Amycolatopsis sp. NBC_01480: one gene and its partner. The protein of the gene in region 2 interacts with the protein of the main gene of each other region in a pairwise test. Links are inferred from orthologs where the notes say so. Each region holds a gene or a part of one and is shown on either strand. Other genes may lie near its edges.

The links.
Region 1: the proteins of ndk (region 2) and OG371_RS25225 interact in binary tests that used the Escherichia coli proteins (3 or more experiments, as listed by UniProt). The link is inferred for Amycolatopsis sp. NBC_01480 from one-to-one orthologs.

What each region holds. Positions count from the first base shown.
Region 1 is NZ_CP109442.1:5,267,842-5,281,946, forward strand. Bases 118-2,854 are described here. They hold OG371_RS25225 (uracil-DNA glycosylase), read left to right. Parts: upstream 118-1,015; coding sequence 1,016-1,693; downstream 1,694-2,854. Other genes in these bases: OG371_RS25215 (GNAT family N-acetyltransferase), read left to right, coding at 118-438; OG371_RS25220 (gamma carbonic anhydrase family protein), read left to right, coding at 454-984; OG371_RS25230 (alpha/beta fold hydrolase), read left to right, coding at 1,776-2,567; rpmB (50S ribosomal protein L28), read right to left, coding at 2,712-2,854. In the rest of the region: more of OG371_RS25215, read left to right, coding at 1-117; more of rpmB, read right to left, coding at 2,855-2,903; OG371_RS25240 (DAK2 domain-containing protein), read left to right, coding at 3,037-5,145; ATP-dependent DNA helicase RecG, read left to right, coding at 5,148-7,301; OG371_RS25250 (GNAT family N-acetyltransferase), read left to right, coding at 7,298-7,822; OG371_RS25260 (erythromycin esterase family protein), read left to right, coding at 8,742-9,965; OG371_RS25265 (DUF4288 domain-containing protein), read right to left, coding at 9,962-10,315; OG371_RS25270 (S8 family peptidase), read left to right, coding at 10,489-11,382; OG371_RS25275 (pyruvate carboxylase), read left to right, coding at 11,525-14,105. UniProt on the Escherichia coli protein: Excises uracil residues from the DNA which can arise as a result of misincorporation of dUMP residues by DNA polymerase or due to deamination of cytosine.
Region 2 is NZ_CP109442.1:351,251-365,540, reverse strand. What follows is about bases 623-3,544. They hold ndk (nucleoside-diphosphate kinase), read left to right. Parts: upstream 623-1,839; coding sequence 1,840-2,250; downstream 2,251-3,544. Other genes in these bases: OG371_RS01770 (phosphodiester glycosidase family protein), read left to right, coding at 3,169-3,544; OG371_RS01775 (maleylpyruvate isomerase family mycothiol-dependent enzyme), read left to right, coding at 2,336-3,052; OG371_RS01785 (hypothetical protein), read right to left, coding at 1,161-1,676; OG371_RS01790 (alkaline phosphatase D family protein), read left to right, coding at 623-1,108. Outside these bases: more of OG371_RS01790, read left to right, coding at 1-622; more of OG371_RS01770, read left to right, coding at 3,545-6,513; OG371_RS01765 (ABC transporter ATP-binding protein), read left to right, coding at 6,565-7,506; OG371_RS01760 (ABC transporter permease), read left to right, coding at 7,510-8,313; OG371_RS01755 (ABC transporter permease), read left to right, coding at 8,393-9,220; OG371_RS01750 (S8 family peptidase), read right to left, coding at 9,276-10,718; OG371_RS01745 (translation initiation factor IF-2 N-terminal domain-containing protein), read left to right, coding at 11,236-14,290. UniProt on the Escherichia coli protein: Major role in the synthesis of nucleoside triphosphates other than ATP. The ATP gamma phosphate is transferred to the NDP beta phosphate via a ping-pong mechanism, using a phosphorylated active-site intermediate.

The DNA of each region.
Region 1 (14,105 bases), 4.9 Mb from region 2 along the record:
AGCGAGGACGCCACCCCGATGGACCCGGCGCAGTTCGCTCCGCCGCGGGGGTTGTTCCTCGTCGGCTACGTCGGCGAAGTCCCCGTCGCGACGGGCGCGTGGCGGGCGCACGACGAGCCGGCGTCGACGCTTCGAGCCGGGGACGCCGAGCTGAAGCGCATGTACGTCGTCGAATCCGCTCGTGGCCGCGGGTACGCGCGCGTGATGCTGGCCGAGTTGGAGCGAACGGCGGCAGCCGCCGGACGGCTGCGCGCGGTGCTCGAGACGGGCACTGAACAGCCCGAGGCCATCGCCCTCTACGGTTCTTCCGGCTACGTCGAGATCCCCGGTTTCGGCCTGTACAAGGACGAAGCCGAGAGCCGGTACTTCGGCAAGGACCTCGCCGTGGAGCCACGGCATTCTCGAGATTCTCAGCCCGCCCAGGACTTCCAGCACTGACGAACCGGAGGCGACATGGCGATCTACGCGCTCGGTGACCTCGTACCGTCGATCCACCCGGACGCCTACGTCCATCCGGACGCGACCGTGATCGGCGACGTCCGGATCGGCCCGCGAGCCTCGGTGTGGCCGCAGACGGTGCTGCGCGGCGACCACGGTTACATCGAGATCGGCGAGCGGTCCAACATCCAGGACGGCTGCGTCGTGCACTGCACCAGCCGGCACCCGACGATCCTCGGCCCGTCGTCGGCCGTGGGCCACGCCGTGCACGTCGAGGGCGCCACGATCGGCAGCGGCTGCCTGATCGCGTCCGGCTCGGTGGTGCTGAACGGGACCGTGATCGAGGACGGCGGCATGGTCGGCGCCGGTGCCGTGCTGTCGTACAACTCCCACGTCGGCAGCGGCGAGATCGCGCTCGGGGTGCCGGCGAAAACGCGGCCGAACAAGTCGTTCTCGCCGGAGCAGATCGCCACCGTGGTCGACTCCTACGTCCGGCGCGGCGCCCGGTTCCGCGCGGAGCTCCGCCGCCTCGACCCGCCCAGGTGAGCTCGCCCACCCCGCGCTAGGCTTGCGGGCCGTGACCGCACGACCGCTGAACGAGATCGTCGAAGCAGGCTGGGCGCAGGCCCTCGAACCGGTGGCCCCGCAGGTGGCCGCGATGGGGGAGTTCCTCCGCGCGGAGATCGCCGCCGGCCGCACGTACCTGCCGGCGGGGGAGCACGTGCTGCGCGCGTTCAAGCAGCCCTTCCACGACGTGCGGGTGCTGATCGTCGGCCAGGACCCGTATCCGACGCCGGGCCACGCGGTCGGCCTGAGCTTCTCGGTGGCGCCCGACGTGCGGCCGATCCCGAAGAGCCTGATCAACATCTACAAGGAGTACGCCGACGACCTCGGCCACCCGTTGCCGTCCAACGGCGACCTGACGCCGTGGGCCGAGCAGGGCATCCTGCTGCTCAACCGCGCGCTGACGGTCCAGCCCGGGAAGTCGAACTCCCACCAGGGCAAGGGCTGGGAGCAGGTGACCGAGCAGGCGATCAAGGCGCTCGCCGCGCGCGACGAGCCGATGGTCGCGATCCTCTGGGGCCGCAACGCCCGTAACCTGCGGCCGATGCTGGGCGACGTGCCGTGCATCGAGTCGGCGCACCCGAGCCCGCTTTCGGCGCACAACGGCTTCTTCGGCTCGCGCCCGTTCAGCCGCGCGAACCAGCTGCTGGCCGACCAGGGCGCGGCGCCGGTGGAGTGGAAACTCCCCTGAAGTTCCGGCACGTGTGGTGTCCGGTCCGGCGTCGCGGTTCCGACCAGGGCATGACGAACCACCCTGATCCTGGAGGGCAGCCATGACCGCCACCGTCACTTCCGCCGACGGCACCTCGATCGCCTTCGACAGCACCGGCGCGGGCGCGCCCGTGATCCTCATCGGCGGCGCCGTGAACGACCGGACCACGGTCGCCGGCCTCGCCACAGTGCTCGGCGAAGCGGGATTTCGCGCCGTCGCCTATGACCGGCGAGGCCGTGGTGACAGCGGCGACGCGCCGGCGTACAGCGTCGCGCGCGAGGTCGAGGACCTGGCCGCGCTGATCTCGCACGTGGGCGGTTCGGCGGCGTTGTTCGGGCACTCGTCGGGCGCGATCCTGGCGCTGGAGGCGGCTTCGCAGGGCTTGCCGGTCACGAAAGTCGCCGTCTACGAGCCGCCGTTCGTCGTCGTCGAATCGCGGCCACGCCCGGGCGACGACCTGGTCACCCGCGTGCGCGACCTGGTTTCCGCCGACGACCGCAGCGGCGCCGTGGAGCTGTTCCTGACCGAAGGCGTTGGTGCCCCGCCGAAGCAGATCGCGGGCATGAAGGCGTCGCCGGTGTGGGCTTGGTTCACGGCGCTGGCGCACACCTTGCCGTACGACCTCGAGATCTGCGGCCCGGGAAACCACCTGCCCGTCGACCGGCTGGCGAAGATCGACGCCCCGGTCCTGGGCATCGGCGGCGGCAACGGCGAGGCGTGGATCCGGGCCGCCGCGGAGGCCGTCGCCGCTGTGGTGCCCAACGGCCGTTACGAGACGCTCGAAGGACAGGACCACGGGGTGCTCCACCACCCCGAGTCCCTCCGCGACCTGCTCAGTGGGTTTTTCAGGTGACTGATTGCCGGAGGTGACGACCGCCGGGGGTCCAGGGGGCTTGCCCCCTGGCGGGGGTTCGGGGGTTCGACCCCCGAAAGACACCTGAGGCGAAAAAAATGGCGAGTGCTCTCCACGAGCACTCGCCACCCTGAAACTTTCGCCTCAGCCGCGGACTACTTTGCCGGCCTTGATGCACGAGGTGCACACGTTGAGACGCTTGCGCTGGGACACGCCGATCTTGGCGTGCACAGTCTGGATGTTCGGGTTCCACCGGCGGTTGGTACGCCGGTGGGAGTGCGAGACCGACTTACCGAAGCCCGGTCCCTTGCCACAGACGTCGCACACGGCAGCCACGTCGAACTCCTCTGATATGGGACTAAGAATGCGCGCCCGAACCAGCCGGGCAACTCGACCATAGTAACGAGTGGTCTCGGGTGGGTCGTCACGGGGTCGATACCCTCGCGGGGACCAGCGAGGAGGTTACGGGGTGCGGGTGCTGGACGTGGCAGCGGTGACGGCCTGGTCGGCGGCGTGTGTGCGCAGCCTGGACCGGCTGCGCCCGGCGATCAACGGCATCAACGTCTACCCCGTCGCGGACTCCGACACCGGCTCCAACCTCCTCCACACCCTGACCGGCGCCCGTGACGCCCTGACCGCCGCCCTCCAGGACCCGTCCGCACCCGACGACGCTGGGGTGGGCAGCTCCTCGCCGCTGACAGGCGACGCTGGTTCGCGCGGCCCTTCGCCGCTGGCTGGCGACGGCGGTTTGCGCGACGATTCGCTGTCAGCGGGAGACGCTGATTCGACGGGCAGTTCGCCGCTCGCGGGCGAGGCCGGGTCGAGCAGTCCTTCGCCGCTAGCCGGCGACGCTGGCTTGCGTGGCGATTCGCCTCTGGGGAGCGAGGCCGGGTCGAGCAGTGCTTCGCCTCTGGGGAGCGACGGTGGTTTGCGCGGCGATTCGCCGCTAGCTGGCGAGCCTGGTTTGCACGGTTCGCCGCCGCTGGCCGGCGAGGCTGCGTCGAGTGGTGCTTCGCCGTTGAAGGGCAATGCCGACCCGAGGGGCGGCTCGCCGTTGGCGCGCGACGCAGTCGGAGACGATGTCCCGCAGGTCGACAACACCGCAGCCCGGCCTCGCGATGACCAGTCGCCATCCACTGGCGACGTCGTCACCCGGTCCGAGCCGTCGCCAACCGCCGCGGCGCTCGCCGTCCTGGCCCGTGGCGCCGTGGCCGCGGCCCGGGGGAACTCCGGCGTGATCATCTCCCAGGTCATCCGGGGAATTGCCGAATGGGCGGCAACGGGGGGCGAGCTGGACGGCGCCGGGCTGGCCGCCGCGCTCGGGCATGCCGACAAGGTCGCCACCGGTGCGGTCAGCCGTCCCGTCGCGGGGACGATGCTGACCGTCCTGCATTCGGTGGCCGGGGCCGTTCGCGGGGACACGCGGCCGCTCGCCGAGGTGGCCGAGACCGTCGCCGCCACCGCTGCCGCCGCCCTCGAAGAGACGCCCAAGCAACTGCCCGCCCTCGCGAAGGCCGGGGTCGTCGACGCCGGGGGACGCGGGCTGGTCGCCGTGCTCGACGCGCTCGCCGGCGTCGTCACCGGCAAGAACGCCGCGCCCGAACACGAGCTGGAGGTCGCCGTCGCCGCGCCTGTCGCCGAGCCCGCGCCGTACGCGTGGGAAGTCATGTACCTGCTCGATGGCGTCGACGAGGCGCAGCTTCCGGCGTTGCGCAAGGAGCTGAGCGGCTTCGGCGACAGCGTCACGGTCGCGGGTGACGGTTCGGGCAGTCACGCCGTCCACGTCCACTGTGCCGATATCGGCGCCGCTATCGAGGCCGGGCTTGACCTGGGGCGGCCGCGCCGCGTCCGCGTCGAACCGCTGCTCACGCCCACGCCGATCGAGCCCGGCGGTGGCCTGGACCGGTCCGTGGTGGCCGTCGTCCGCGGTGGCGGGCTGGCCGAGCTGCTGCGTGCCGAGGGCGTCGCCGTGCTGGCCGTTCCGGAGGGCGAGATTCCGGGCGTCGAGGACATGATCGGGCTGTTCAACGAAGTCGCCGGACGGCACGTCACGGTGCTGCCCGGCGGCATCGACCTGACCGCCGCCGCCGACACCGCCGCCGGGCACGCGATGGCGGGCGACCGCGACGTGGTGGTGATCCCATGCGCGTCGCCGGTGCAGGTGCTGGCCGCGCTCGCGGTGCACGACGGGGACCGTCGCGCCAACGACGACGTCGTCGCCATGGCTGAGGCCGCCGCCGCGACCAGGCGTGGCGAGCTGCGGATCGCCCACGAGGAGTCGCTAACCTGGGTGGGCCGGGCCCAGTCCGGCGACGTGATCGGCCTGGTCGACGACGAGGTGGTGCTGATCGAAGCGGCGCCCGCCTCGGAGACGAACCTGGTCGCGGCCGCGATGGGCGTGCTCAACCGGATGTTGACCCTCGGCGGCGAATTGGTCACCGTGCTGGGCGGCGCGGACGCCCCGCCCGGGGTGGCCGCCGAACTCGCCGAGCAGCTGCGGCTGGAACACCCCGAGGTGGAGTTGACGAGTTATGCCAGTGGCCAGGCCGAGGCCGTGCTGCTGATGGGGGTGGAATAGGAATGGCCGGGCTACGCGAAAAGCTCCCGCTGCTGCTGGGCGCGAAGACGGCGAAGGCGCTCTCCGGGGCGTTGGACATCGAGACCGTTTCGGACCTGCTGCGGCACTACCCGCGCCGGTACGCCGAGCGCGGCGAGCTCACCGACATCGCCGGGCTGGAGCTGGGCGAGCACGCGACCGTGCTGGCGCGCATCGAGAAGATCAGCAAGCGCCGCATGAAGTCGCGCAACGGCACCATCCTCGACATGGTCATCACCGACGGAAAACGTCGCCTGGCCTGCGCGTTCTTCAACCAGGCGTGGCGCGAGAAAGAGCTGTCGCCGGGCAAGACGGGGCTGTTCGCGGGCAAAGTGACGGCGTTCCGCGACACGCTGCAGCTGGCGAACCCGGAGTACGAGCTACTGGACGCCGAGCGCGAGGCCGAGGCCGTCGACAGTTTCCTCGCCGAGATCATCCCGGTGTACCCGGCGGCGCAGGGCATGCCGTCGTGGTCGATCGCCAAGTGCGTGCGCCAGGTGCTCGATGTGCTGGAGGTCGACGAGGACCCGATGCCCGAGGAACTGCTGAAGCGCAACGGCTTGCCCGGCCTGGAGCGCGCGCTGCGCGGGATCCACCGGCCCGAGGACTGGGCGCACCTGGAGAGTTCGCGGCACCGGCTGAAGTGGGACGAGGCCATGGCCGTCCAGCTGATTTTCGCGCAGCGGCGGCATTCCGCGGTGTCGCGGCCGGCGAAGGCCAGCCCGCACACCGACGGCGGCCTGCTCGACGCGTTCGACAAGCGGCTGCCGTTCGAGCTCACCGCGGGCCAGCGCGCGATCGGCGAGGACCTCGCCGCCGACCTGGCGACCGAGCACCCGATGAACCGCCTGCTGCAAGGCGAAGTGGGCTCGGGCAAGACCGTCGTCGCGCTGCGGGCGATGCTGCAAGTCGTCGATTCCGGGCGACAGGCCGCGCTGCTGGCGCCGACGGAGGTCTTGGCCGCGCAGCACGCGCGTTCGTTGCGCGAAATGCTCGGTGAGCTGGGCATGGCCGGCGAGCTGGGCGCGGCGGACAACGCCACGCGCGTCACGCTGCTCACCGGTTCGATGGGCGCGAAGGAACGCAAGAAGTCGTTGCTGGAGACGGTCAGCGGCGAGGCCGGCATCGTCGTCGGCACGCACGCGCTGATCCAGGACACCGTGCAGTTCGCCGATCTCGGCTTCGTGGTGGTCGACGAGCAGCACCGGTTCGGCGTCGAGCAGCGGGACGCCCTGCGCTCGCGCGGTGCCGACTCCACCAGCCCGCACGTGCTCGTCATGACGGCGACGCCGATCCCGCGCACGGTCGCGATGACCGTCTACGGCGACCTCGAGACGTCCGCGCTGCGCGAGATGCCGGTGGGCCGCTCGCCGATCAAGACCACCGTGGTGCCGGTGGCGGAGAAGCCCGCGTGGTTCGACCGTGTGTGGCAGCGCGTCACCGAGGAGGTCGCGAAGGGGCACCAGGCGTACGTCGTGTGTCCGCGCATCGGCGACGAGCCGCCGTCGGACAAGAGCGACAAGCGGCCGCCGCTCGCGGTGCTCGACGTCGCGCCCGATCTGGTGGGCGGGCCGTTGAAGGGCCTGCGCGTCGCGGCACTGCACGGCCGCATGCCGCCCGACGAAAAGGACGCCGTGATGCGCGCGTTCGGCGACGGGAAGGTGGACGTGCTCGTGGCGACGACCGTCGTCGAGGTCGGCGTGAACGTCCCCAACGCGACGGCCATGGTGATCCTCGACGCCGACCGGTTCGGCGTGAGCCAGCTGCACCAGCTGCGCGGGCGCGTCGGCCGGGGGAGCGTGCCCGGGCTGTGCCTGCTGGTCACGGAGACCCTGGACGGCACCTCGACCCGCGAACGGCTGGCCGCGGTCGAATCGACCACGGACGGTTTCGAACTGTCGCGTTTGGACCTCGAGCTGCGTCGTGAGGGGGACATCCTCGGCGCGTCGCAGTCCGGCAAGCGCTCGAGCCTCAAGCTGCTTTCGCTGTTGCGCGACGAGGACGTGATCACGGAGGCGCGCGAGCAGTCGCAGGAGATCGTGGTGCGCGACCCGTCGCTTTCTGGGTATCCGCGGTTGGCCCAGATGGTGTCGGACGTCGTCGACATGGACCGCGCGGAATACCTGGAGAAGAGTTGACGCCGGTCGTCCGTCCGGCCACGGCCGCCGACGCGGCGCAGATCGCCGCCGTCCATGTCGGCTCCTGGCAAGCGGCCTACGACGGGCTGTTGCCTGCGGAGTTCCTCGCGGGCCTTTCGCTGCCGGCGCGCGAACGGTCCTGGGTGGAGAGGCTGTCCGCCCCTGATTCCGGCCAAACGGTGCTGGTCGTCTTGTTGGACGGCGCCGTCGCGGGCTTCGCCGCCGTCTGCCCCAGCCGTGACGAGGACGCGACCCCGGAAACCGGCGAGCTGACGTCGATCTACCTCCTGCCCGACCACTGGGGCCGCGGCGCCGGGCGGGCCCTGCACGAACGCGTGGTCGCGACGCTGGCCGCCACCTTCACCACGGCCACCCTGTGGGTCCTCTCGACGAACACCCGCGCCCGCCTCTTCTACGAACGCGCCGGCTGGTCACCGGACAACCGCACCAAGGTCGAAACGATCGCGAACGGGACCGTCACGCTGGACGAGGTCCGGTACCGGTTGTCGCTGCGCGGCTGAACTTCCGGCTCCGGCGCCGCGGCGGGGCCCGGGGTACTTGCGCATCCCAAGGCGTCGAAGATTCGGTCACTCGGACGTAGTTCGGCGGCGGTTTGGCTGGCCTTCCCGGTGTCAGGCCGGGTGAGGTTGGCCGTCGGCGAAATTCGGCGAATCGGTGCCGGGGTCGGCGAGGGCGCTGTGGTTGCCGTCGTCACCAGCACCAGCACCAGCACCAGCACCAGCACCAGCACCAGCACCAGCACCGCCACCAGCGGCGGTGCCGACGTCGTCGTCCGGCGGCGAATCCGTGACGAACACACCGGCACGGGCAGCGGCCGCGGCGGTCTCCGCGGCAATCCGCGCATCGTGGTCGGTCACGGACTCCCGCGAGATGAACAGGCGGTAGAAGATCGGCCCGCTCGCCGCGCGTAGGACCTCCGCAGAGTCGGTGCCGACGGGGGCCTCGCCGCGGGTGACGGCGCGCGTCACGATCACCGCGCAACGGTCGTGCCGATCTTGGTAAAACGCGTGCAGCGCCTCGGCCGCGCGCGCCGAATGGAAGGCCGTCAGCACCGACGCCGTCGGCAGTTCACGCAGCGCGGGGTCGGTGAAATAGCGGACGACCTCCGCCAGCATCTCGTGCAGGTCGCCGGCGAGCGAGCCGGTGTCGGGCGCCGTCCAGCCGTCCTCGACGCCCATGTGCAGCGCGGCGGCGACGAGCCCGTCCGTCGACTCCCAGCGGCGATAAACGGTGGTCTTGTGCACGCCCGAACGCTCGGCGACAGCCTCCACGGTCAGGTTGACGAAGCCGCGCTCGGCGAGCAGGTCGAGCGTCGCCTGCAGCACGGCGAGGCGCGTCCGCTCCGTGCGACCACCCGGTCGGCGGGTCCCGGCTAATTCGGTTGCCAACTGCGACTCCTGTTGCGTTAGTGTGCCCAGTATGCCAGACCTCGACGCAGTGACGCCCTTCTCGCCGGACGACGTGGCCCCGATCGCGGACCTGATCGGAGACGCGCGCGTCGTGGCGATCGGCGAAAACAACCATCACATCCGCGAGTTCGGCGAGCTGCGCAACCAGCTCCTGCGGCATCTCGTGACGGAGCGCGGGTTCGCCGTGCTGGGCTTCGAATCGGGATTCGCCGAGGGGCAGCTCGTCGACGAATGGCTGCGCGGCGGTCCCGGTGACGTCGCCGACATCGCCCGCGACGGTTTCACCTTCAAACTCGGCGACCCGCCCGAGATCCACGAGATGCTCACTTGGCTGCGCGGGCACGGCGGGGTCCGTTACGCGGGCCTCGACGTCCCGAGTTCCGGAGGCTCGCCGGTCCCGGCGCTGCTCGCCGTGCGGCGGTATCTGGAAGACGTCGACCCGGACGTGGTCCCGCTGGTCGAGGCCGGTCTCACCGCTTCGGAGCCGTACGCGTCGGTCAGCAATGCCGTCGCCCCTGGCCGTTACGCGGCCATGGCCGCGCCCGCGCGAGATGCGGCGACGACGGCGCTGGCCGTGCTCGTCGCGCATCTCCGTTCGCTGGCGCCGGTGTATGAGCAGCGTTGCGAGGGGGACCCCCACGCGCACGCCATCGCCGAGCACCACGCGGCCGGCGCGCTCCGCATCGACACCTGCCTGCGCGAGCTGGCGGCGATGATGTCCGGCGCGGCGCCCGCGCTCGTGAGTTCTTCGCGCGACACCTACATGGCCTCGACGGTCCAGTTGCTGCGGCGCCTCCACGGCGAGGGCGAGAAGATCATCGTGATGGTCCACAACGGACACTTGCAGCGCGTGCCGTTCGCGCCGAAGCCGTCGATGCGCTTCCCCTCGGCAGGCATGCACCTGGCGGCGGAACTCGGCGACGACTACTTCGCCCTCGGCCTCACCGCCGGCGTGGGCACCACCACCGGCCTCGCACCGGATGACAGCGAGCGTCTCGCCTTCCGCGTCTTCGAGAACGAGCTGCCGCCGCTCGCGGAGGACAGCGTCGAGGCCGCGCTGGCCGAGTCAGGTTCCTGTCTGGTCGACCTGCGCGCCAACCGCGCGAAGGGCATCACGGGGCCGTCGAGCATGCGGCACGCCCACCTGTTCACGCCGGTTGACGTCGTGCAGGCCTTCGACGCCCTGGTCCACCTGCCGCGGATGTCCGTCAGCGGGAACGTCCCGTCCGCTTAGGCGGCCGGGCCCTCGTCGAAAGTCTCGCCGGACAGCAACGGTTCGAACTGCCGGTACGCGGCGAAATCCCGGAAATGCCGGGCGTACAGGTCGGCGTCGCCGGTCAGGTCGTCGGCGAGCGACCGTGCGACGTCCACCACCCGCTTGCAGGTCCACGTGATCAGTTCGCCGCGCTCGTTGCGGTAGCTGCCCGTCTCGCCTTCGGCACGGCGACGGACGGCCTCGCGGGCGGCGTTTTCGTCGGCCGCGTGGACCAGCACGACGTCCTCGCGGTACAGCGGTTCGTGGGTCGGCGAATCGCCCGTCGCCTCGTAGAGGACAACGGCGATGTACGGCTCCGTCCTGCTCATTCGTCCTCCTCGCCTGGTTGTCGATCACTGTCCCCACGAGCCGTCACGAGGGCAAACTGTTTCGGTCAAACACGGTCCAGCCCATCGGGTGACGTCGAGTTGCCGCCCGCTGGCGACCGGGATACGACGCAGTCATGCGGAATCGGACGGCGCGTGGTCTCTTGTCGGCGACAATGGCGTTTCTGCTGGTGGCGGGCGTGCAAACGCCGGCGCTCGCGGCCGGCGGCACCCAGGCCAACCCACCGAGCTGGGGACTCGACCGGATCGACCAGCGGACCGGCCTCGACCAGAAGTTCCACTACGAAACCGACGCTTCGGACGTCACCGTGTACGTGATCGACAGCGGTGTCGACGCGAAGCACCCGGACCTCCAGGGCCGCGTGGCGCCGGGCAAGGACTTCCTCACCACCGGCGCCGACACCTCCGACACCAACGGCCACGGCACACGCGTGGCGGGCATCATCGCCGGGAGCAGTTACGGCGTCGCCAAGGGCGCGCAGATCTTCCCGGTCCGCGTGCTCGACAAGGACGGCGGCGGCTCCACCGACAACATCATCGCGGGCATCACCTGGGTGACGCAGAACGCGCACCAGCCCGCGGTCGCCGTTCTCGGCATCGGCGGCGTGCCCAACGAGAAGCTCGACAACGCTGTCACCGGCCTCGCCGCCGTGATGCCCGTCGCAGTGCCCGCGGGGGAAGGCGGCACGGACGCGAGCCAGATCTCGCCGGCGCACGTGCCGGCCGCGCTGACCGTCGGCGCGAGCGACGTCCAGGACCAGGTGGCGAGTTTCTCCAATTTCGGGCAACCCCTGGACCTGTACGCGCCGGGCGTCGACATCCCGGCGCCGCTCGCTGGGACGTCGAACGTCGGCACGCTCTCGGGGACATCGATGGCAGCGGCCTTCGTGGCGGGTGCTGCCGCCCTCTACCGCTCGGAGCATCCGGAGGCCTCGCCGGCGGACGTCACCACGGCGTTGGTGCAGGCGGCGACCCCGGACGTGCTCAAGAACGTGCCCACCGGAACGGCCAACCGGCTCCTGTGCACCCTGCCCGCGGCGAAACCCTGACTGTTGCGGGGAAGCGGAACTCCCCGCATCATGCACCCAGGTCGGGGCACATGACGTCCATCACCTGGACAACGGCTCCCGGACAGCGGGAAGAACCGGGTAACGTGCCTTCACTACCGATCCGAAACGGGAAGGACCGGGCATGTTCCGCAAGGTGCTGGTGGCCAACCGCGGCGAGATCGCCATCCGGGCGTTCCGCGCAGGCTACGAACTGGGAGCGGGCACGGTTGCCGTGTTCCCGCACGAAGACCGCAACTCGCTGCATCGGCTGAAGGCCGACGAGGCCTACGAGATCGGTGAGCCGGGTCACCCGGTGCGCGCCTATCTCTCGGTGGACGAGATCGTGGCGGCCGCCGAGAAGGCGGGCGCGGACGCGGTTTATCCGGGATACGGCTTCCTGTCGGAGAACCCCGACCTGGCCCGTGCCTGCGAAGAGGCGGGGATCACGTTCGTCGGGCCGTCGGCCGACATCCTCGAGCTCACGGGCAACAAGGCCCGCGCCGTCAAGGCGGCGCGCGAGGCCGGCGTGCCGGTGCTGGGCTCTTCGGAGCCCTCGAGCGACATCGACGCGCTCGTGGCCGCGGCCGACGACCTGGGCTTCCCGGTGTTCGTGAAGGCCGTCGCCGGTGGTGGCGGCCGCGGCATGCGGCGGGTCCAGGAGCCGGCTCAGCTGCGCGAGTCCATCGAGGCGGCCGCGCGCGAGGCCGAGTCCGCGTTCGGCGACCCGACGGTGTTCCTGGAGAAGGCCGTCGTCGAACCGCGGCACATCGAGGTGCAGATCCTCGCCGACGGCGAGGGCAACATCATCCACCTCTACGAGCGCGACTGCTCCGTCCAGCGCCGCCACCAGAAGGTGGTCGAGCTGGCGCCCGCGCCGAACCTCGACCCCGAGCTACGGGCCCGGATCTGCGCCGACGCCGTCAAGTTCGCGCGCCAGATCGGCTACCGCAACGCCGGCACGGTCGAGTTCCTGCTGGACAAGCAGGGCAACCACGTTTTCATCGAGATGAACCCGCGGATCCAGGTCGAGCACACGGTCACCGAAGAGGTCACCGACGTCGACCTCGTGCAGTCCCAGCTGCGGATCGCCTCGGGCGAGACCCTCGATGACCTCGGCCTCTCGCAGGACAAGATCTACCTGCGCGGCGCCGCGCTCCAGTGCCGGATCACCACGGAGGATCCGGCCAACGGCTTCCGCCCGGACACGGGCATGATCAGCGCCTACCGCTCGCCGGGCGGATCCGGCATCCGGCTCGACGGCGGCACCGCCTTCTCCGGCACGGAAATCAGCGCCCACTTCGACTCGCTGCTGGTGAAGCTGACCTGCCGCGGCCGCGACTTCAAGACCGCCGTGGGCCGCGCCCGCCGGGCCGTCGCGGAGTTCCGTATCCGCGGTGTGGCGACGAACATCCCGTTCCTGCAGGCCGTCCTCGACGACCCGGATTTCCGCGACGGCCACGTCACCACGTCGTTCATCGAGGAGCGCCCGCACCTGCTCACCGCGCGCCACTCCGCCGACCGCGGCACGCGCCTGCTCACCTACCTGGCCGATCAGACGGTGAACAAGCCGCACGGCGAGCGCCCGCGCACCCCCGAGGCGGCGGCGAAGCTGCCGAAGATCCCGGACGGTTTCAAACCGGCCGACGGCTCCAAGCAGAAGCTCATCGAGCTGGGCCCGGTCGGCTTCGCGAGCTGGCTGCGCGAGTCGCCGCTGATCGGCGTCACGGACACGACATTCCGCGACGCGCACCAGTCACTGCTCGCCACGCGGGTGCGGACGAAGGACCTGCTCGCCGTCGCGCCAGTGGTCGCCGCCACCGTGCCGCAGCTGCTTTCGCTGGAATGCTGGGGCGGCGCCACATACGACGTCGCGCTGCGCTTCCTGGCCGAGGACCCGTGGGAGCGGCTGGCCCAGCTGCGCAAGGCCGTGCCGAACATCTGCCTGCAGATGCTCCTGCGCGGGCGCAACACCGTCGGCTACACGCCTTACCCGACCGAGGTGACGCACGCCTTCGTCGAGGAGGCGACCGCCACCGGCATCGACATCTTCCGCATCTTCGACGCGCTCAACGACGTCGAGCAGATGCGGCCGGCGATCGAGGCCGTCCGCGAGACCGGCGCCGCCGTCGCCGAGGTCGCGCTCTGCTACACCTCGGACCTGTCCGACCCCGGCGAAAAGCTCTACACGCTCGACTACTACCTCAGTCTGGCCGAGCAGATCGTCGGCGCCGGCGCGCACATCCTGGCGATCAAGGACATGGCGGGACTGCTCCGCGCGCCCGCCGCGGCGAAGCTGGTGACCGCGCTGCGCAAGGAGTTCGACCTCCCGGTGCACATCCACACCCACGACACGGCGGGCGGCCAGCTGGCCACCTACCTCGCCGCGATCCAGGCGGGCGCGGACGCGGTGGACGGCGCCGTCTCGTCGATGGCCGGCACCACGTCGCAGCCCTCGCTCGGCTCGATCGTCGCGGCCACCGACCACTCCGACCACTCGACCGGCCTCGACCTGCAGGCGATCGGCGACCTGGAGCCGTACTGGGAGAGCGTCCGCAAGATCTACGCGCCCTTCGAAGCCGGCCTCGCGTCGCCCACCGGCCGGGTGTACCACCACGAGATTCCGGGCGGGCAGCTTTCGAACCTGCGCACCCAGGCCATCGCGCTGGGCCTCGGCGACCGCTTCGAGGACATCGAGGCCATGTACGCCGCCGCGGACAAGATCC
Region 2 (14,290 bases):
CGGCGACGTCGCGGGCCAGAACTACGGCATCAACCCGGCCCTGGGCGGCATGACGATCTTCGGCGCCATGGCCGACCGCCGCCCGGACCTGTTCCTGCACAGCGGCGACACCGTGTACGCCGACGGCCCGCTCACCGAATCCGTCACCCTGCCCGGCGGGGGCGGCACCTGGCACAACGTCGTGACGCCGGAGAAGTCCAAGGTCGCCGAGACCCTGGACGAGTTCCGCGGCCAGCACGCCTACAACCGGCTCGACGAGCACTTCCGCCGGTTCGCCGCCGAGGTGCCCAGCGTGATCCAGTGGGACGACCACGAGGTCACCAACAACTGGTACCCGGGCGAGGTGATGAACGACCGCCCGGAATACACCGAGAAGCGGCTGGACGTGCTCGCCCCGCGCGCCTATCAGGCGTTCCACGAATGGCACCCGATCGACCGGCGCCAGGCCGTCGACGGCCGCGTCTACCGCAGCTTCCGCCACGGCAGCCGGGTCGAGATCTTCGTGCTCGACATGCGCACCTACCGCAACGCCAATACCGCGGACCAGGGCGCGCCCGGCTACATCCTCGGCGACCGGCAGGCGCGCTGGCTCGCCGACGCGCTCGGCCGCAGCACTGCGACGTGGAAGATCGTGCAGGCTGACATGCCGATCGGGCTGGTGGTGCCGGACGGCACGGCGATCGAGGCCGTCGCGAACAACCGGCCGGGCGCGCCGGGCGGCCGCGAGACGGAGCTGGCCTGGGTCCTGCGGGAGATCTCGCGCCGTCGCGTGCGCAACGTCGTCTGGCTGACCGCCGACGTGCACTACACCGCCGCGCACCACTACTCGCCGGACCGGGCCGCGGTCGGCGACTTCGACCCGTTCTGGGAGTTCGTCTCCGGCCCGCTGAACGCCGGCGCGTTCGGCCCCAACGCGCTCGACCCGACCTTTGGGCCCGAGGCGGTGTTCGTGCACGCCCCGGTGACGCAGAATTCCTCGCCCGCGCAAGGGTTCCAGCACTTCGGCGAGCTGAACGTCGACGGCGCGAGCGGCGAGCTGACCGTCGACCTGCGGGACGGCACGGGCGCCTCGCTGTGGTCGAAGACGTTGCAGCCACAGGGCCGCTGAGCCGGACGGCGCCCGGGTCCCGGGGGTACCGGACCCGGGCGCGTTCTGGCCGCTACTGCTGATACGGCCCGTTCGGCGGCTGGTGGCCGGGCGGCGGAGCCTGCTGAAACCCTTGTGGCGGCGGGAATCCCTGCTGCTGGTATCCCGGCTGGTAGTTCTGCGCGGCCGGGTAGCCCTGCTGCGGGTATCCCGGCGCCACGGCGAAACCGGGCTGCTGCCCGGGCGCCACGGCCTGGGCCGCCGGGCCGGACCCCTGCTTGGCCCGGCGCCGGATCGCGACGACCAGCCGCCAGCCGCACAGGGCGCCGATTCCCGCGCCGATCCCGAACGTGACCCACCGGCCGCCGCCCTCGAAGTTCGCCTTGTCGTCCTTCGATTCCTGCAGCTTCTCCTCGTAGGTCTCGCTGGACTTCTGGCCGTATGAGGTCGTTTCGCAGGTTTCCCCCGGCTGCATGTGCTCGCTGCCGCACAGCACGATGTCGGTGCCGCTCATGGTGCCGAACAGGCCGATCGCCATCAGGCCCAGTCCGCAAAGCAGGCCGATGGACCACCAGATCACGCTTTTCATCCCGTCCCCCTCAGGTCATACCGGGTAGCGGGGCACATCAGACCACAAATCGACCTGTGACGCATAGACTTCCGATGTAACAGCCTGCGGGAGCGGGCGATCCGGGCCCGTCGGTTACGCTCGGCACCCGATAACACGAATCCTTACAAGGAGAAACACCGTCGTGACTGAACGCACGCTGGTCCTCGTCAAGCCCGATGGCGTCGCGCGCGGCCTCGTCGGCGAGGTCGTCTCGCGCATCGAGCGCAAGGGCCTGAAGCTGGCCGCCCTCGAACTGCGCACGGTCGAGCGCTCGCTGGCCGAGGAGCACTACGCCGAGCACAAGGAGCGCCCGTTCTTCGGCGACCTGCTGGAGTTCATCACCTCGGCGCCCGTTGTGGCGCTCGCGGTCGAGGGCCCGCGCGCCATCGCGGCGTTCCGCCAGCTGGCCGGTGGCACCGACCCGGTCGAGAAGGCCACCCCGGGCACCCTGCGCGGCGACTTCGGCCTGGAGACGCAGTACAACCTGGTGCACGGCTCCGACTCGCCGGAGTCGGCCGAGCGCGAGCTGAAGCTGTGGTTCCCGGACCTGTGAGCCGCGCGGTGAAGCCGGGGCCGGGCCGAGTGCCCCGCCCCGGCTTTTCCTTTTCCCGCAAGCACTTCCCCTGGTGAGGTTGCCGATGACCGCGTTGCCGCCCTCCGCGTACCTGCCGCATCTGCGCACGCTCACCGAGGCGTTCGCCGCCGAACTGCGCGCGGGCGAACCGGACGCGCCGGTCCCGGCCTGCGGCGACTGGACACGCGCGGACCTCGGCACGCACCTGGGCAACGTGCACCGTTGGGCGGCCACGGTCGTCCGCACCGGCGAACCGCAGCGCCAGGCGTTCGAGAGCGCGCCGCCCGCGGACCTCGCGCAGTGGTACGCCGAGAGCGCGCAGCTGCTGCTCGACGCCCTCGCCGAGGCCGATCCGGACGCGCGCTGCTGGCACTTCGGCGGCACCGGGAAGACCAAGGCGTTCTGGTTCCGCCGCCAGGTCCACGAGACCGCGGTGCACCTCGTCGACGCTGCCCACGGCCCCGCCCCGGAGCTGGACCCGCTGATCGCCGCCGACGGTGTCGACGAGGTCTTCGGCGCGATGCTGCCGCGGATCACGCGCTGGCACGCCGTGCCGTCGCTGCCCGCGCCGATCACCGTTCGCGCCACCGACACCGGCCACTCTTGGACGCTGGTTCCGGGTGAGCCGCCCGCACTGGGTGAGGCCGAGGCCGCCGCCACCGTCGAGGCTCCGGCGCAGCAGTTGTTGCTACGGCTGTGGAAGCGCCCCGCGGCCGAGCCCCGGATCACCGGCGACGAAGCGCTCGCCGAGGCGTTTCTGAGGGCCCCGCTCACGCCCTGACCTGAGCCATTCAGGCGACGTTCACCCGCGAAGCCTTCCGCCGCTCTCGCCGGTGGACTTTTCTGGGCGAAGTCACTCACTCGATACTGGGGTACCAAGTGAATAAGTCGCCTTTTGTGCTCGTCTGCGCGCTGCTCTGCGTCCTGACCACGAGCCCGGCCACCGCCACCGCGGACCCGCTCGCCGCGCCGCTCGGCCCGCCGCCGGTCGAGGGCGCGCCCGCCGCGTCTTCGGCCCGCGAGGCCCCGGTCACCTACGCCGCCCCGACGCCGGACGACGGGCTCATCACCAGCAGCGCCAAGTCGGCCGTCGCACCTGGTCTGGACCTGACGCAGTTCGACCGCTTCGACCCGAAGGGCTGGATCCGCGGCGACACGCTGAGCGTCGACCTGTCCAGCAAGGTGCTGAAGCCGACGTACCTGAGCCCTGGCACGGTTTCCGCGCGCACGCCGCTCTCGCAGCAGGTCGCGCGGACGGGCGCGGTCGCGGGCGTGAACGGCGACTTCTTCGACATCTCCGCCACCGGCGCGCCGATCGGCGTCGGCATCGACCACGGGCAGCTCCAGACCGCGCCCGCCGCCGGGCACAACACCACCGCCGCGATCACCGACGAGGGCAAGGCGAAGCTCGCGGACATCTTCCTCGAGGCCACCGTCACGATGCCGGACGGCCGCTCGGTGCCCGCCACCAACTTCAACAGCCCGGTCCTCGGTCCCGACGCGCTCGGCGTGTACACCCCGCTCTGGGGCGCGTCTGCTCGCACGACGTCGGTGGCGGGAGCCCAGCGCGTGGCCGAGGCCGAGGTCCGCGACGGCGTGGTCACGCAGGTGCGGACCGCCCCCGCGGACGGCCCGATCCCTTCCGGCAGCACGGTTCTGCTGGGCCGCGAGGCGGGGGCGGACACGGTGAGCGCGCTGCACGTCGGCGATCGCGTCGGCGTCTCGTACGCGCCGCGCTCGGATGCCGGGAAGATCGCGGTCGCGGTCGGCGGCAACGAGGCGCTGCTCAAGGGCGGGCAGCCACAACCGGTCGACGACGTCACGCTCGCGCCGCGCACGGCCGTCGGGTTTTCCGCCGACGGCAAGCGGATGTGGCTCGTGACCATCGACGGCCGCCAGGCCGACAGCCGCGGCATGACCGAGCTGGAACTGGCCCGCCAGATGAAGGCCCTCGGCGCCGACGACGCGATCAACCTCGACGGCGGCGGCTCGTCCACCCTGCTCGCCCGCGACGAGGGCGAGGCCGCGCCGAGCGTGCGCAACTCCCCATCGGACGGCGGGGAACGCTTGGTGCCCAACGGCATCGGCGTCGCCACCGTGCCGGGCAGTGGCCGGCTGACCGGTTTCGCGCCGGCGCCCGCGCAGAGCACCAAGAACGCCACCAGGGTCCTGTCGGGGCTGTCGCGTGTGCTCGTCGCGGACGGCCACGACGAGACCGGCGCGGCGGTGGCGGCCAGCCCGCGCTGGACCACGTCGAACCCGTGGCGGGGCAGCGTGACGAACAACGTCTTCACCGCGCACGCCGACCTGCTGCACCCGGACGCGCGGACGGACCTGGACGTCACCGCGCGCGCCGGCCGGGTCTCCGGCCGGACCACGCTGTCCGTGCTCGGCACCCCGGTGCGGCTCGGCACGAGCACCGAGCAGGTCGCGCTGTCCGGCGCCGGTGCGAAGAGCACGTTCCAGGTCTACGGCTACGACGCCGACGGTTACGGCGCCTGGCTCGAACCACGCGACGTGAAGCTGGACTACGACCCCGCGGTGGTCAAGGTGGAGCCTTCGGCGGACGGGTTCGCCGTCACCGCGCTGGCCGCCTCGGGCGCGTCGGCGATCACGGTGCACGCGGCGGGGCTCACCACGCACCTGGCCGCTTCCGTGGGCACCGTGCCGCAGATCGCGTCCCCTTTGGACGGTCCGGCCGGCTGGAGCGCCAGCGTGTACCCGGCCGTGGTCGGCGCCGCGCTCTCGGCCGCGCCCGGGCATGACGGCGGGCAAGGCCTCGCCCTCGACTACCGCCTGACCGGCACGAACGCCACGCGCGCCGCGTACATCAACGCGGCGACGCCGATTCCGCTGCCGGCCGGCACGCAGAAGATCGGGCTGTGGGTCAACGGCGACGGCAAGGGCGCCTGGCTGCGCGCGGAGCTGCACGACGCGGCGAACGTCGCGTCCATTGTGGACCTCTCGCTGAGCGTGGACTGGACCGGCTGGCGCTACGTCACCGCCGCCGTGCCCGCCGGGCTGCCGGCCGGGCAGGCGCTGACCCGCTTCTACGCCGTGGAGAACGTGCCGGACCAGCAGTACGAGGGCCGGCTGGTGTTCGACGACCTCACCTTCGAGGTCGCGCCGTCGGCCACGGTGCCGGCGGACCCGCCGGTGCACGACCCGGCCCTGGTGACCGACGGCACGCTCGGCTCGGGCGGCCTGCGGATCGCGGTGGTCAGCGACGCGCAGTTCACCGCCGACGCGCCGGACGGCCCGCTGGTCGCGCAGGCGCGGCGGGCGATGCGCGAGGCGGTCGCGGCCAAACCGGACCTGGTGCTGATCAACGGCGACCTGGTCGACCGCGGCACGGCGCCGGACTTCGCGCTGGCGCGGAAGGTGATCGACGAGGAGCTGGCGGGCAAGGTGCCGTGGTACTACGTGCCCGGAAACCACGAGGCCGAGGCCGGTGACGGGCTGGCCCAGTTCCAGGTCGCGTTCGGCGTCACGCACCAGGTGGTGGACGTGCACGGGATCCGGCTGGTGCTGCTGGACTCCTCGCGCGGATCGCTGCGCGCGGGCGGCTTCGACCAGGTGCGGATGCTGCGCGACGCGCTCGATGGCGCGGAGCGGGACCCGTCGATCCGCGGGGTCGTCGTCGCGATGCACCACCCGGTGAAGGACCCGAGCCCGACCGGCAACTCGCAGCTGGGCGACCGCAAGGAAGCCGACCTGCTGACCAGCTGGCTCACCGATTTCGAGCAGGCTTCGGGCAAGCAGGCGGCCTCGATCGCGTCGCACGCGGGTGTGTTCAGCCTGTCGCGCACCGACGGCGTGCCGTACCTGGTGAACGGCAACTCGGGCAAGACCCCGGCGGCGGCGCCCAGCGACGGCGGCTTCGTCGGCTGGACGCTGGTGCGGGTCGACCCGGCGGACCGCGCGCAGCCGGTGCGGTTCGAAACGCGGCCGAACGTCGACACGCTGGCGGTCACTGGGCCGTCGTCGCTGCAACCCGGCCAGAAAGCCGAGCTGCGCGCGTCGCTGACCCAGGGCGGGCGCGTGGTCCCGGTGGCCTACCCGGTGAGCGCGGACTGGGGCGGCTCCGGCGTGCACATCGGGCCGTGGCCGCCGCTGCCGTGGGACGTCGTCTCCTACGATCCGGCGACGGGTTCGCTGACCGCGCTGCACCCGGGCGTCGCGCGGATTTCCGTGACGGTGAACGGGGTTTCGCGGGTTTTCCCGGTCACCGTCGGCCGGTGATCGGCTAAAGCGGTCGAAAACTGTCGGTGGTGGGTCCTAGGGTCTGCTGTTGTGGGAGACACAGCGACAGAACCGCCACTGGTCCAGGCCAAGGCGCTGGTGAAGCGGTTCGGTGACTTCGAAGCGGTCCGCGGCATCGACGTGGAGGTGCGCCCGGGCGAGGCGTTCGGCTTCCTGGGGCCCAACGGCGCCGGGAAGTCCTCCACCATGCGGATGATCGCCTGCGTGTCGCCGCGCACCGAGGGCGACCTGCGCGTGCTGGGCCAGGACCCGGACGTGTCCGGGCCGCGGATCCGCGCGCGGCTGGGCGTGGTGCCGCAGGAGGACAACCTCGACGTCGAGCTGACCGTGCGGCAGAACCTGCACATCTACGGCCGGTACTTCGGGCTGTCGCGGGCGCACGTGCGGCGCAAGGCCGAGGAGCTGATGGAGTTCGCGCAGCTCACCGACCGGGCGGACAAGCCGGTCGACTCGCTGTCCGGCGGCATGAAGCGGCGGCTCACCATCGCGCGCTCGCTGGTGAACGACCCGGAGCTGCTGCTGCTCGACGAGCCCACCACGGGCCTCGACCCGCAGGCCCGGCACCTGTTGTGGGACCGGCTGTTCCGGCTCAAGGCGCAGGGCACCACGCTGATCGTCACCACGCACTACATGGACGAGGCCGAGCAGCTCTGCGACCGGCTGGTGGTGATGGACTCCGGGCGGATCGCGGCCGAGGGCTCGCCCGCGGAGCTGATCGCCCGGTACTCCACCCGGGAGGTCGTCGAGCTGCGGTTCCCGGCCGGCGAGCAGGAAGCGGCGGCGCGGCGGGTCGAGGACCTGGCGGACCGCGTCGAGGTGCTGCCCGACCGCGTGCTGCTGTACACCGCGGCCGGCGAGGACACGCTGGAGCGCGCGCACGAGCGTGGCCTGCGGCCGCTGTCCAGCCTGGTCCGCCGCAGCTCGCTGGAGGACGTGTTCCTCCGGCTCACCGGCCGGACGCTGGTGGACTGACTGATGACCGCACCCGCAACCGGCCGCGTCGTCGGCCGCTGGCACGGCGCCTGGCTGCGCGTCGAGGGCCACTGGACCTGGTACCGGCGCTACTGGCTGGCCACGCTGTACTCCACCGGCCTGCAGCCGGTGCTGTTCCTCGCCGCGATGGGGCTGGGCTTCGGCTCGCAGGTGCAGGCGGGCCCGGCCACCGGCGGCCTGTCGTACCTGCAATACGTGGCGCCGGCCCTGCTGGTCGCCGGCTCCGCCCAGATGGGCGTCAGCGATTCGAGCTACCCGGTGCTGTCGGGATTCAAGTGGCAGAAGGACTATCTGGCGGTCACGGCCACACCGGTGTCGCCGGGCCAGGTGCTCGGCGGGCACCTGATCTGGGGCGCGCTGAAGCTGACGCTGGCCGGCTCGATCTACGCGCTGGTCGCCGTCTTTTTCGGCGCCTGGGCGAACTTCGGCGCCCTGGCGGTGATCCTCGTGGGCACCCTGACCGGCCTCGCCTGCTCGGCCCCGATGACGGCGCTGGCCGCGAAGACCTTCGACGAGGGCACCCGGTTCGGCCTGATCTTCCGCTTCGTGGTGATCCCGATGACGCTGTTCTCGGGGACCTTCTTCCCGATCACGCAGATCCCGCTGTACCTGCGCTGGCTCGCCTGGATTTCCCCGCTGTGGCACGGCACCCAGCTCTCGCGCGCGGTCACGCTCGGCGGGGTCGGCACCTGGCCCGCGGTCGGCCACGCGGCCTATCTGGCCGTCCTGGTGCTGGGCGGCTGGGCACTGGCACACCGCTTCTTCGGGCAACGGCTGGTGAACTGATGCCCCGATCGGAACTGCCTCAGTCAGAGCTGTGTATCCAGGCTGCCTTCCCGTGCCCGTCTCGAAAGCCGGTGAACCGATGACCCTGCTCGACGTCCCGGAGCGGCGCGGCCTGATGCTGCGTGTCCTGCCGCCGGGCATGTACAGCGGCCGGGCGAGCGCGCTGATCGAGCGGGCGCTCACGGTCTACAGCCGGTCCTGGATGATCCTGTTGTCCGGGGCCCTGGAGCCGCTGTTCTACCTGATCGCGTTCAAGGTCGGCTTCGGCAAGCTCGTCACCAGCGTCGCGGGCCCGGACGGGCGGCCGATGAGCTACGTCGCCTTCGTTGCGCCCGCGCTGCTCGCGTCCTCGGCGATGAACGGGGCCGTGTTCGAGTCCACGTACAACCTGTTCTTCAAGCTGCGCTACGCCAAGACGTACGACGCCATGCTCGCCACCCCGATCGGCCCGCTCGACGTGGCGCTCGGCGAGATCGGCTGGGCCATGCTCCGCGGCGGCATCTACTCGGTCGCCTTCATGGCCGTCACGGGTGCGATGGGCCTGCTCACGTCGTGGTGGGCGCTGCTGCTCCTGCCGGTCTCGCTGCTGGTGTCGTTCGCCTTCTCGGCGATCAGCATCACGCTGGTGAGCTTCCTGAAGTCGACTTCGCAGTTCGACTACATCCAGCTCGTGCTGATGCCGATGTTCCTGTTCTCCACCACGTTCTTCCCGCTGTCGGTCTACCCGGAGGCGCTGCAGTGGGTCGTCCGCTGTTTCCCGCTGTACCACGGGATCGAGCTGATGCGGGGCCTCGCGTCGGGCTTCCTGTCCTGGAGCCTGCTCGGCAACCTGGCCTACCTGCTGGTGCTGGCCGGCCTCGGGGTCTGGGGCTCCACGAGGAGGATCGCCAAGCTGCTGCTCACCTGATCGCCGTGCTCACCTGATCGTCAGGCTGGTTGCCGTGCTCACCTGATTGCCAGCCTCACCGTGCGGAGGGGTCGGGCGGCCCCGTCACCGGGGTCTCCACCGCGGCCAGCGCGTCGGCCATGCCGTGGCCGTAAAAACCGTTGTAGTTGTCGTAGCCCGCGCAGTACGCGTCCTGCGCGCCGTCGCCGGTCAGGTCGTAGTCGTCGGGGCACGCCAGGGGCGCGGCCCGGGTCTCCAGGGTGCGGCGCAGGTCGGCCGGGGAGTCGGCCGGATGGACGGACTTCAGCAGCGCCAGCACCCCGGCCACGTGCGGCGCCGCCATCGAAGTGCCGCACAGCGGCGCGTACCCGCCCGGCACGGTGGACACCACGCACTGGCCCGCGTCGCCGCCGGGAGCGGCGACGTCGACCACGCCGAGGCCGTACGAGCTGTAGCCCGTTTTCACCCGGTCCGCGCCGACCGCGGAAACGGCCACCACGTCACGCAGCCCGGCCGGCAGCGCCTCACACCGGCCGGCGGCCGAGGGCACGCCCGAATGCGCCGAGGGGGTCAGGTCGACGGCCTCGTTCGTCGCCGCCGCGACGTTCAGGGTGCCGGCCGAAGTCGCGTACTCCGCTGCCCGCGCCAGAACTTCGTGCACCACGCCGTTGTCGTCGCCGCGCACGCACGAGAGGGACCACGGGTTGACGAACCAGCTGCTGTTGGTCACCGGCAGGTGGTGCGCCGCGGACCACATCAGCCCGCAGACGGCGGCTTCCGGGTCGGCGTTGCCGCGGTCGTCGATCACCTTGACCGAGGCGATCCGCACGCCGGGCGCGACCCCGGTGATGCCCTTGCCGTCGTCGGCCGCCGCGATGATGCCGGCCACGTGCGTGCCGTGCACCGAAGTGGTGGGCTGCCACGCCGCCGGCCGCGGGTCGGCCGCGCCGGTCAGACAGCCCGCGGAGTCCGCGGCGTCCATCGCGCCCGCCAGGTCCGGGTGACGCGGGTCGACGCCGGAGTCGAGCACGCCGACCACCACGTCACGGCGGCCCTCGGTGATCCGGTGCGCCGCGGCCGCGTTGATCGCGCGCATGTCCCACTGCTCGCCGGACAGGTCGGCGGCCGGCACCCGGGCCGGGTCGGTGGGGGAGAGCGGGGCGAGCGCCGGCCGGACCGGGTCGGCGCCGGTCGCGCGCTGCGCCGCCAGCCTCGTCTCTTGTGCGCTGAATGCCCGGTCTGTCCCGATCTTCGCGGGGAACCCTGGATCCGCCGACGTGGCCACCGCCACAGCGATCTGCGGGTAGTACACGGTCGTGTCCCCGCAGGCGGTGCCGATCTGCCCGCGCGCGTCCGGTTCGGGCGTGCCGCGGTCGAACGCGACGACGTAGCGCAGCACCCGCGCCCCGGGGGCGCAGGAGTCCCCGGCCGAGGCCGCGGCCGGGCCGGCGGCGAGGCACCCGGAAAGCGCCACGACGGTGCACACGGCCGCCCGCAGCGGCCGCGCCAGCAGGGACACCGGACCTCCCACCGCACGCAGGAAACGCCGGGCACCGCGGCGACCTGCGCGCACGTGCCCGAGCCGCACGGTAGCCACCGGCGCGGCACCGCGACAAGCGCAACGCCGAAGTTCGCCCGGGTGCATGAGCGCGGCACGCCTGCCCGCCTGGGTGTGGCACCGAGTACACCGGGTGCACACCCCGGTGTGGGATACTCAAGTCGGCCGCTTCGGCGACGGGCATCCCGCCCGCGTCCTGAGCGGCCCGGTGGAGTGCCGGACCGGCACTACGTGCGTCGCACCCGGGAGGCCGGGCAGCTCGACGTCGTGGTGGGTGGCCTGCGGGGTTGCGAGCCAGACCGGCGCACCGCCGAGCAGACCTTGCCATGCGTGTCCCGCCGACCGGTGGACCGCATGGCTGTTGGCAAGGATTCCCGCCGGTGGACACACCTGGCGGGCACGAAACAGAAAGGGCCCCTGCGCGGCCGCGTCGTCACCGGTGTTCACCGGCCGACGCGCCCGGGGGCGGAGGAGAAACATGTCGAACGCGGATACACCCGCCGACCAGGCCGGCGGGAACACCGCCGCACCTACCACCAGCCCGCTGGGCGAGCTTCCGCCGCGCATCCGCGTGCACGCGCTCGCCAAGCTGCTGGGCTCGAACAGCCGCGAGATCCTCGCCAAGCTGACCGAGCTGGGTGAGAGCCCGCGCAGTGCGCAGTCCAGCGTGACCCGTGAGGTCGCGATCCGCCTGGCCGAGGCGCTCTCCGCCGACGCCACCGGCGACGAGGCCGGGCAGCCCGCCGCGGCCGAGCCCGAAGCCGCCCCGGTCGCCGAAGCTGCCCCGGTCACCGAAGCCCCGGCTGCCGAAGAAGCTGCTGAAGCCCCGGCCGCCAAGTCGAGCAGCCGCCGCACCGTGCGTCGCGGAGCTTCCCGAGCGGCCGGGCAGCCGGTCGCCGAGCAGCCCGCCGACACCCAGCAGGCCTCCGAGCAGCCGACCGGCACCCAGCCGGCCGCCGAGCCGCAGGTCGCCGAAGCACCGGCCGAATCGGCCGAGCAGGCCGAGCGGCCCACCGGCCGTCGCAAGCGCCCGGTCCACGTGCCGGTGTTCGCCGCGCCGTCGCCGGTGTTCCTGCCGCCGGAGGCCGAGCCCGCCTCGGCCAAGCCCGCGCGCTCCAAGCCCGGCCCGGTCTTCGGCGTGGTCGAGGCGCCGGCCGACGAGGACCAGGCCGAGGAGACCACGGACGAGCAGGACGACCGCGACAACCGCGAGGACGACGACAGCGACGAGGCCGCCGGCCGCCGTCGCCGCCGTCGTGGCCGCCGTGGCCGTGGCCGCGGCAAGGGCGGCGACGAGGGCTCGGGCGAGGGCGAAGACGACTCGGCCGACGAGCAGCCGGAACGCCCGCAGGGCCGCAAGCGCAGCCGTGGCGGCGACACGAACGAGGACGACAAGCCCGCCGAGGCCGAGAGCGCCGAGTCCGAGGACAGCTCCGGCGACGCCGACTCCGACAACGACTCCGATTCCGACGGCGGCAACAAGCGCCGTCGCCGCCGTCGCCGCCGTAAGGGCGGGGACGACGACAGCTCCGACGGCTCTTCGGGCACCGACGACCCGCCCAACACCGTCACCCACGTCCGCCAGGCCAAGGCCGAGCAGCAGCCCGCCGAGCGCCCGGCGCGCGACGAGGTGCGCAGCGTCCGCGGGTCCACCCGCCTGGAGGCCAAGCGCCAGCGCCGCCGCGACGGCCGCGAGGCCGGCCGCCGCCGCGCGCCGATCCTGTCCGAGGCCGAGTTCCTGGCCCGCCGGGAAGCGGTCGAGCGCACCATGGTCGTCGCCGAGAAGGGCGACTCGACGCAGATCGGCGTGCTCGAGGACGGCGTGCTGGTCGAGCACTTCGTGACGTCTTCGGGCACCGGCTCGATCGTCGGCAACGTCTACCTCGGCCGGGTGCAGAACGTGCTCCCGAGCATGGAGGCCGCGTTCATCGACATCGGCCGCGGCCGCAACGCCGTGCTGTACGCCGGCGAGGTCGACTGGGACGCCGCCGGCCTGGAAGGCAAGGCCCGCAAGATCGAGCAGGCGCTCTCCACCGGCGACAGCGTGCTGGTGCAGGTCACCAAGGACCCGGTCGGGCACAAGGGCGCCCGGCTGACCACGCAAATCTCGCTGCCCGGCCGCTTCCTGGTCTACGTGCCGGCCGGCGGGGCCACCGGCATCTCCCGCAAGCTGCCGGAGAACGAGCGGCGCCGGCTCAAGGACATCCTCAAGCGGATCGTCCCGGAGGACGCGGGCGTCATCATCCGCACCGCGTCCGAGGGCATCGTCGAGGAGGAGCTGGACCGCGACGTCCGCCGCCTCAAGGCGCAGTGGGACGTGATCAAGGAGAAGGCCGGGTCGGGCCAGCCCAAGAAGGGCGGCGCGCCGACCATGCTCTACGAAGAGCCCGACCTGCTGGTGAAGGTCGTGCGCGACCTGTTCACCGAGGACTTCGCGAAGCTCGAGGTCCAGGGCAGCCGGGCCTGGGACACCATCCACTCGTACGTCGAGCACGTGGCGCCGGACCTGATCGGCCGGCTCAAGCGCTACACCGGGACCGGCGACGCGTTCGCCGACCACCGGATCGACGAGCAGATCACCAAGGCGCTGGACCGCAAGGTCTGGCTGCCCTCGGGCGGTTACCTGGTGATCGACCGCACCGAGGCGATGACGGTGATCGACGTCAACACCGGCAAGTTCACCGGCTCGGGCGGCAACCTCGAGGAGACGGTGACCCGCAACAACCTGGAGTCGGCGGAGGAGATCGTCCGCCAGCTCCGGCTGCGCGACATCGGCGGCATCATCGTGATCGACTTCATCGACATGGTGCTGGAGTCGAACCGCGAGCTGGTGCTGCGCCGGCTGACCGAGTGCCTCGGCCGCGACCGCACGCGCCACCAGGTCGCCGAGGTCACCTCGCTGGGCCTGGTCCAGATGACCCGCAAGAAGATCGGCACCGGGCTGCTCGAGGCGTTCTCCACGCCGTGCGAGCACTGCAAGGGCCGCGGCGTGGTCGTCTCGACCGAGCCGCAGCGCACCGCCGGCGGCGGCAACGGCAACGGTGGCGGGAACAACGGCCACAACCACGGTGGCGGTGGCGAGAGCAAGAGCTCCCGCCGGTCGCGCGGCGGCCGCGGCAAGGGCGAGGACAGCCCGCAGCAGGCCGAGGCCAAGCCGGAGCCGGTGCAGCCGGCCCCGACGCCGGAGCAGCGCGAGTCCGTGGTCACGGCGGTGCAGGCGATCGCCCACGCGGCGAAGGTCGCGGCGGTCAAGCCGGAACACGAAGAGCACGCCCCCGAGGTCACCGACACCGCGGAGACGCCGGAGGTCCACGAGGCCGCGCCCGCGGTCCCGGAGCCGGCCGTCGAGGTGGCCGGGCAGCCGGTCACCAGCCCGGCCGACGAGGTCGAGGTGCCGCAGGAGGAGCCGGTCGTGGCCGAGGCCACGCCGGAGCCCGAGCCGGCCGAGCAGCCGGTGACGTACAGTGAGACTTCGGCCGAGGCGGACCAGTCCGCCGCGGCCGGATCCGAGATCGACGTGCCGGCCCCGGCCG